Regions from separate parts of the Conexibacter sp. W3-3-2 genome, predicted to be linked through region 1. Evidence: riboswitches for the same ligand, from Rfam matches in the RefSeq annotation. Region 1 holds a riboswitch; the other holds the start of a gene.

What was found. A riboswitch is a leader RNA that binds a small molecule or an ion and turns the genes downstream of it on or off. The one in region 1 is predicted to bind cyclic di-AMP.
Region 2: it holds a riboswitch for cyclic di-AMP, as region 1 does, so the genes downstream of both, GKE82_RS06355 (hypothetical protein) here and GKE82_RS04955 (peptidoglycan DD-metalloendopeptidase family protein) in region 1, are expected to answer to the same signal.

Annotation. Positions count from the first base shown of each region.
Region 1 is NZ_WLYW01000001.1:994,143-997,537, forward strand. It holds gene GKE82_RS04945 (alpha/beta fold hydrolase) at 1-565, shown strand, start outside; gene GKE82_RS04950 (F510_1955 family glycosylhydrolase) at 1,098-1,757, opposite strand; cyclic di-AMP (ydaO/yuaA leader) riboswitch at 1,912-2,053, shown strand; gene GKE82_RS04955 (peptidoglycan DD-metalloendopeptidase family protein) at 2,056-3,159, shown strand; gene GKE82_RS04960 (class I SAM-dependent methyltransferase) at 3,152-3,395, opposite strand, start outside.
Region 2 is NZ_WLYW01000001.1:1,275,147-1,278,541, reverse strand. It holds gene GKE82_RS27960 (OB-fold nucleic acid binding domain-containing protein) at 1-977, shown strand, start outside; gene GKE82_RS30585 (cytochrome c) at 1,012-1,503, shown strand; cyclic di-AMP (ydaO/yuaA leader) riboswitch at 1,625-1,760, shown strand; gene GKE82_RS06355 (hypothetical protein) at 1,768-2,304, shown strand; gene GKE82_RS06350 (carboxymuconolactone decarboxylase family protein) at 2,533-3,084, shown strand; gene GKE82_RS06345 (helix-turn-helix domain-containing protein) at 3,125-3,395, shown strand, end outside.

The sequences.
Region 1 (3,395 bases):
CGGCGCACGCTCGGTCGTCGTCATGGGGCACTCATTCGGGTGCGCGGTCGCCGTCGGGGTCGCCGCCCGCCGCCCTGAGCTCGTCCGTGAGCTCATCCTGGTCTGCCCGCCGGTGTTCCGCAGCGGCGCGGCCGCGCGAGAGCGACTCGGGCGCGACGACTGGATGGCTCGGCACATCGTCAACGGATCACGCGTCGCGAGCACTGCGTGCGCCGTGATGTGCGTCCTGCGCGGCCCCGCCGCCGCGCTGGTGACCCACATCGCTCGCGAGACGCCGAGTGAGCTCGCGCGAGAGAGCGTGAACCACTCCTGGCCTGCCTACCGGGACGCGGTCGTGTCGCTGCTCGACGAGAACCCGCTCCCGTCGTGGATCTCGCAGCCCACGAGCGTCACGACGGTCGTACTGGCGACCGACGACTCGCGAGCACCGGCCGGCGACGTCCTCCGATGGCCGCACGAGTGCGTCCAAGTCCTCGAGCTCCCGGGCGATCATCTGCTCCCGATCACCCAGCCGGACGTCCTGGCGAAGCTCATCATCGAGGCGCGCAAGCACGACAGCCACTGAGCAGCCGCGCAGACCCTGCTCCACCTACGGTCGAGCGGACGCCGCCCCGCTGCCGCAGCCACAAGCCGGCCTTTCGGGCTCTGCAGGGGTCGAGCCGCAGCACGAGCCGGTCGACGGGTCGCGAGGGGCGTCCGTCGCTGCGCTTGCTCGGTCGGTCTCGAGGGCGGCTTCGATCCGCGTCGAGCAACAGCAGGCCGATGGGGTCGGTTCGCCTCTCGGCGCGGCGGGCGTGACGGGAAGGAGGCTCATGCTCCGAAGGTAGAGCCGCGGCCGAACCGCGTCATCGGTATCCGACCGTCGTCCGCTTGCGTTTTTCTACGCACGACGTCCCTCGACTCGCGAAGCTGGGGCGTCGCTGACTGACGCCGTGGCGCATCACCGGATCGGTTCGAGCGTCAAGCTCCAGGTTCGGCCGCCGTCCTTGCTGGCATGGACAGCTCCGTCGTCGGCGCCGACGAGGAGCCCGCGCCCGGATTCCACGAGCGCCGCAGGAACGACCGGTGCGCGACCGAGCTGATTGACCGTGCGCAGGTCACCGTCGATTCGCTGGACGACCTGATCCTGTCCGATCGCGGTGATTCCGTCGGTCCCCCCATGCGAGATGGCTCAAGGGCAGATCGACCACCGGACGGAACGTCTCTCCGCCGTCCCGGGATACCAGGATGCCCATCTCGGTCGAGACCACAAGCCGTTCCGGGTTCCGCGGGTCGAGCGCCAGGTCGAGGACCGGTGGCGTGCTTGCCGCGCGCCAGGTCAGCCCTGCGTCGATGCTTCGCAGCAGCTTGCCGCTGAGTGCGTCGAACGCGTAGACGCGTTGCCCGGCGACCTCGATCGCGTGCAGGTCGGCCTGACCTTCGAGCGAGATCGTGCTCCAACTGCGCCCACCGTCGGTGGAGCGGATGAAACCGACGGACGACGGACCACCGCGACGGACATCGGGATGGCCCGACCCGACATAGCGCCCAGGCGCCTCGACGGAGAAGCCCATCACATCTCGGCGCTCGTCCCCGACGGCGGTGGCGCGCGTCGCGCCCTTCTCGGCGCGGAACATGCCGTTGTGGGCAGCGACGAGGATGGAGCCATCCTGAGGATCAAGACCCACTGCGTGGACGTGACCGACCGGGTCGGTGACGACGAGCCCCGCTGCCTCGTCATCGCCTCCTCCGCACCCCGCGAGCAGGGCGGCGACCAAGAGAGGAATGAGAAGGCGGGACGACGAAGACCACATTGATGTCAATGTACTACGCGCTGTGGGAGATCCTTGCCAGGCCGAGAAGAGTGCTGGCGCGTCGTCTTGAGCAGATTCGACTCGACATAAGTCGGGGCCGTCGTCTACTCTCCTACGCGTCATAGGAGCGCCGAGTCCTCGTCGAGAGACGGGGAGCGGGGGACCCACTCACGGGGCGAATCGACCGGCTTGCCGGTTGTAGCGCAACTCTTTCAGCGCGAGCCCGTCAGCTAACCCCGTAGGCCAACGAAAGAGAGTCCCGTTGTCCTGCCGCAAGCTGGCGCGTGTTGCCGTACCCGTTCTCGCAGCATTGATGTTGCCGGGCGGCGCCTTGGCTGCCCCCTCACCGGGCGGCGTCGGCGTTCCCGACCCCGCGTCGGCGACGAGTGCCATGTGCGCAAGCGGCGAGGCATGGGCGTGCCGGGCCGGGCAGGACCTGACGCTGAGCGGCGGTGGCCTCGACGGCGTGGAGACGGTGGTCTTCCTTGGCACCAAGGGCGCGAAGGACGACAAGCGCGCCGTTCCACGGGCCGCCAGTCCGACCGCGCTGACCGTCGTGATTCCTCGCGGAGCCCGCAGCGGTCGTCTTCGGCTGGTGAGTCCGGCTGGCGGCAACGGGACGACCAAGACGCGGTTGCGCATCCTCGCTGGACCCGCGCCGCAGGCTGACGTCACCGGGCCGGCGGTCGACCTCCGTCCGGGCGAGGCGCTGATCGCGGGCTCTCGCAAGCGCGCGGTCCTCGAGTACTCGATTCAATCGCCGTCGACCGTTGACGCCGTCAGACTGAGCGACGGCGTCACCGTCCGCTCGTGGCCGGTCGCCGCAGGAGCCGGCGCCATTCGCTGGGACGGCACCGTCGACAACACGGTGGTCCCGGACGGCCGCTACGAACTTCGGCTCGCCGGCCAGGCGACCGCGTCGCAGGCCAGCACCGCGGCGGTGCTCGTCCACGACGCGATCTTCCCGATCCGCGGAAAGCACGACCTCGGGCAGTCGGACACCAACAATTTCGGCGGCGGCCGCGGCCACGGCGGGCAGGACATGTTCGCCGCGTGCGGGACGCCGCTCGTCGCCGTGCGCCCAGGCGTGGTGCAGTTCGAGGCCACCCAGGACCGTGCCGGAAACTACGTCGTGCTCCAGGACGCCACCGGGCAGTCCTACGCCTACATGCACATGCGCGATCGGGCGCTCGTCAAGAAGGGCGCGCGCGTCCAAGCGGGTCAGCGGATCGGTTACGTCGGCGAGACCGGTCGGGCGTCCGGCTGCCACCTGCACTTCGAGCTGTGGACCGCTCCAGGCTGGTACTCGGGGGGCGACGCAGTGGACCCGCTGCCCGAGCTTCGTCGCTGGGACTCGTTCAGCTGACGCTCCGCGCGATGGCGAAGCTGACGCCGTTGCCCCGATAGAAGTGTCCGGCAGCGGTGTAGTCGTGGTGAAGATGTCGGAGGTCGCGCGCGGAGCACAACTCCTCGAGCGCTGGCGTATTTTTCCCGTTGCTCGAGCAGATGACCGCGCCCGAAGACGATGCCGCCCACGCGGTTCTCAGCTCGTAACGTTCCAGCTGCGGCTCCGACGGAGTGTCGTGGACGAACAGATCAAGC
Region 2 (3,395 bases), 280 kb from region 1:
ACCTCGACCGGGACGCGGCCCGTCGCGCGCTCGAGGGCCGCGAGCCCGAACAGGACGGTGCGCAGGTCGCGGCCGTGCGGATCGGGCTCGGCTACGTGCTCGGGGTCCGCGCCGACGACGTCGCGGAGATCGTGGCCGCCCGCGAGTCCGCGGGACCGTTCCGGTCAACCGGGGACCTCGCCTCGCGGGCCGGTGCGGGCCGCCCGGCGCTCGAGCAGCTCGCCTGGTCGGGCGCCTGTGACGCGCTCCTGCGCACCGAGGTGGCCTCACCCGGCCACCGCCGACGCGCCGCGTTGTGGCGGTTCGGCATCGTGGCGCCCGGGCGCGCGCACGGCCGGGACGGCACCCAGCTCGCGCTGCCGCTGGACGCCCCCGACGCCCCGGACCTGCCCGGCCTGCGGGCGTGGGACGCGATGATCGCCGACTACGCCACGACGGGCCTGACGACCGCCGCCCACCCGATCGGCCTGCTGCGCGACGAGCTCGACCGGCGGGGTGCTGTGTCCAGCGCCGCCCTCGCCGGGCTGCGCCACGGCCGGTCGGTCCGCGTGGGGGGCCTGGTCGTCGCCCGCCAGCGGCCCGGGACCGCCAGCGGCATCGTGTTCATGCTGCTGGAGGACGAGGGCGGCACCGTCAACCTCGTGGTGCCGGCCGCGGTCTACGAGCAGCATCGCCTGATCGTGCGGACCGAGCCGCTCGTCATCGCCGAGGGCGTGCTCGAGCGCCATCCGGCCGCGGGCGGCGGCATCAACGTGCTCGTCCGGCGGCTCGTGCCGCTGGAGGCGCCCGACGACCGGCCGCTCGCGGAGATCCGCTCGCTGGCCGAGGTGCACGACTTCTCGTCGCTGGACGAGCGCGAGCTCGCCCGCCGCGCCGGCGAGCAGCAGCCGGCGGCCACCGGCACCGACGGGGCCGCCTCGGGGTTCCGTGCGGTCGCCCCGCCGGTCATGAGCTTCGCGCAGGGGCGCCGCCGCTGACACGTCTGCCGTCCCGATCTATATCTTTCCGGCCGTGGTCGCTACCGCTGCTCTCATCATCGCGTTCGTCGTCGTCGCCGGGGCCGTCGTCCTGGTCGCCATGAGTGGGGGTCCCGGCAAGGCCCGGGAGAAGCTCCTGCACCGCCAGAGCAACTCCGCCAACCGCGGCAGTGGGCTCGCCATCACGATCGTCATCGCGCTGTTCGGCATCGCGATCCCGGCGGTCGCGATGGTCGGCAACAACGACAAGAAGGAGGCGAAGGGCGGCGTCGAGCTGACCTCCGCCCAGAAGAACGGCCGCGAGGTCTTCGCGCAGCTCTGCTCGACCTGCCACTCGCTGAGCGCGTCCAACGCGGTCGGTCGCGTCGGGCCGAACCTCGACCAGCTCCGCCCGCCGAAGGAGCTCACGCTCAACGCGATCCAGATGGGGCGCGCGCGTGGTCTCGGCCAGATGCCGTCCGGGCTCGTCGACGGCGAGGACGCCGAGGACGTGGCCGACTACATCGCGGCGGTCGCCGGTCGCTGAGCGACCCGGGCGCCCCGCGACGGCGCCCTCGGACATCACGTCCGACCCGTCGGATAGCGTCGCCGGGCATGCAAGATTTCTTGCACATGCAGGCCTTTTCGGGCCTGCTACGATGCCCGGCAGTTCGAAACCGCTCAATCCCCGGACTGCCCGGGGAGCGGGGGACCCAGGATGTGGGGCGAGTCGCCGATCCCGGCGTAGCGCATCTTTCAGCGCGAGCCCGTCAGCTAACCCCGTAGGCCGACGAAAGAGGACACCGAACGCATGTCGCAGCGCGCAGTGGTCGACTGGGGTTCCGAGGATCTGCTCCCGACGAAGGGTCGGCAGATCGACGACTGGACCGCCGGCGACGATCTCGACTTCACCGTCCGCCAGCGCCGTCGCATCACCGGGGACCGCCCGGCCGCGGCCGCGCCCCGTCACCAGCCCGCCGAGCACGACACCCGTCGCACGGTGACCGGCGAGCATCCCGTCCACCGCACCCGGGCCGTGCAGCGCACCGTGATCGTCGAGGGCGACGCCCCGCGTCAGCCCACGCGCGAGCGGGACGAGACCGAGCTGCTGTGGGACGAGCCGCGTCGGGCTCCCGGTCCCGACGGGGAGGACCGCCGCACCGTGGCGATCACCGGTCGCCCCGAGCTGCTCCCCGCGACGCCGCGGCTGCGCGAGGTCGAGCCGCGCCGGCGCGCCACGCGCAGTCCGGTCGACCAGGCGATGTCGCGCCCGGACCGCATCGCGCTCTGGGCCGTGGGTCTCGGCTTCCTGCTGATCCTCATCGCGGCGCTCAGCGGCGGGGCCTAGTCCCCGTCCCGGACGCGGGTGACCGCGTCCGCGCCAGCTCTTCATCTGTGCGTACGTGCCCGCTTCGGCGGGTACTCGTGCGTGGAGCCACAGATCCTTGCGCAAGCAACGTTCTGGGGGTACACTTACGACACGTAAGCGGCTTCATAAAGTGAAGCTAAAGACGTGACGAGCAGCACAAGCAGGACCCGACCCGCCTCTCCCCAAAGGCCGCACATGAAGACAGCGATGAGCAGGTTCCAGATCCACGACGACCTCACGGCACCGGAAGGCTCGATGCCGATCCTCAAGGGCGCGCTCTCGACGGCAGGGCAGCTCCCGAACTTCCTCGGCGTCCTCGCGGGCTCCCCCGCGGCGCTGCGCGGGTACGCGCGGCTGCGCCAGGAGCTCCGGCACGGCACGCTCCCGATCGGCACGCTCGAGCGGCTCGCGCTCGCCGTCGCCGAGCACTACGGCTCCGCGCCCGGCATCGCGATGCACTCGCGCACCGCACGCCAGGCCGGCCTGGGGCTCGACGAGGTCGCGCTGGCGCGCGAGTGGAAGTCCAAGGACGAGCACCAGCAGAAGCTGCTCGACTACGCCCGGGTCCTCGTCGTCGACCGCCAGAAGCCGCCGATGCACCTCCACGAGGAGGCGCGTGAGGACGGCTGGTCCGACGAGCAGCTGCTCGAGGCGATCGCGTTCGTCTCGATGGAGTCCTTCACCGCGATGATCAACGTCGCCGGCGACGTGCCGGTCGACGGCTCCACGGAGAACACCCGGACGCTGCGCGCCGCCTAGCGGCCGCCCCCGGCCCTCGCAGCACCCGCCGCCGCGTGCCATGCCCGGAGAGTCCCCGACCGACCGGGCCGACGCGGCGGCCTGCTGCCCGCACTACCACGAGGCGGTCGAGTTCATCGGGCGCCGCTGGACCGGGGCGATCCTCGAGGTGCTCCTGCGCCACGACGCTCGCCTGCGGTTCAAGGAGCTCTCGCACGCGGTCCCGCAGCTCTCCGACCGCCTGCTCAGCGAGCGCCTGAAGGAGCTCGAGCAGCGCGGCCTCGTCGCCCGCCACGTGGAGCCGGGACCGCCGATCCAGGTCTTCTACGAGC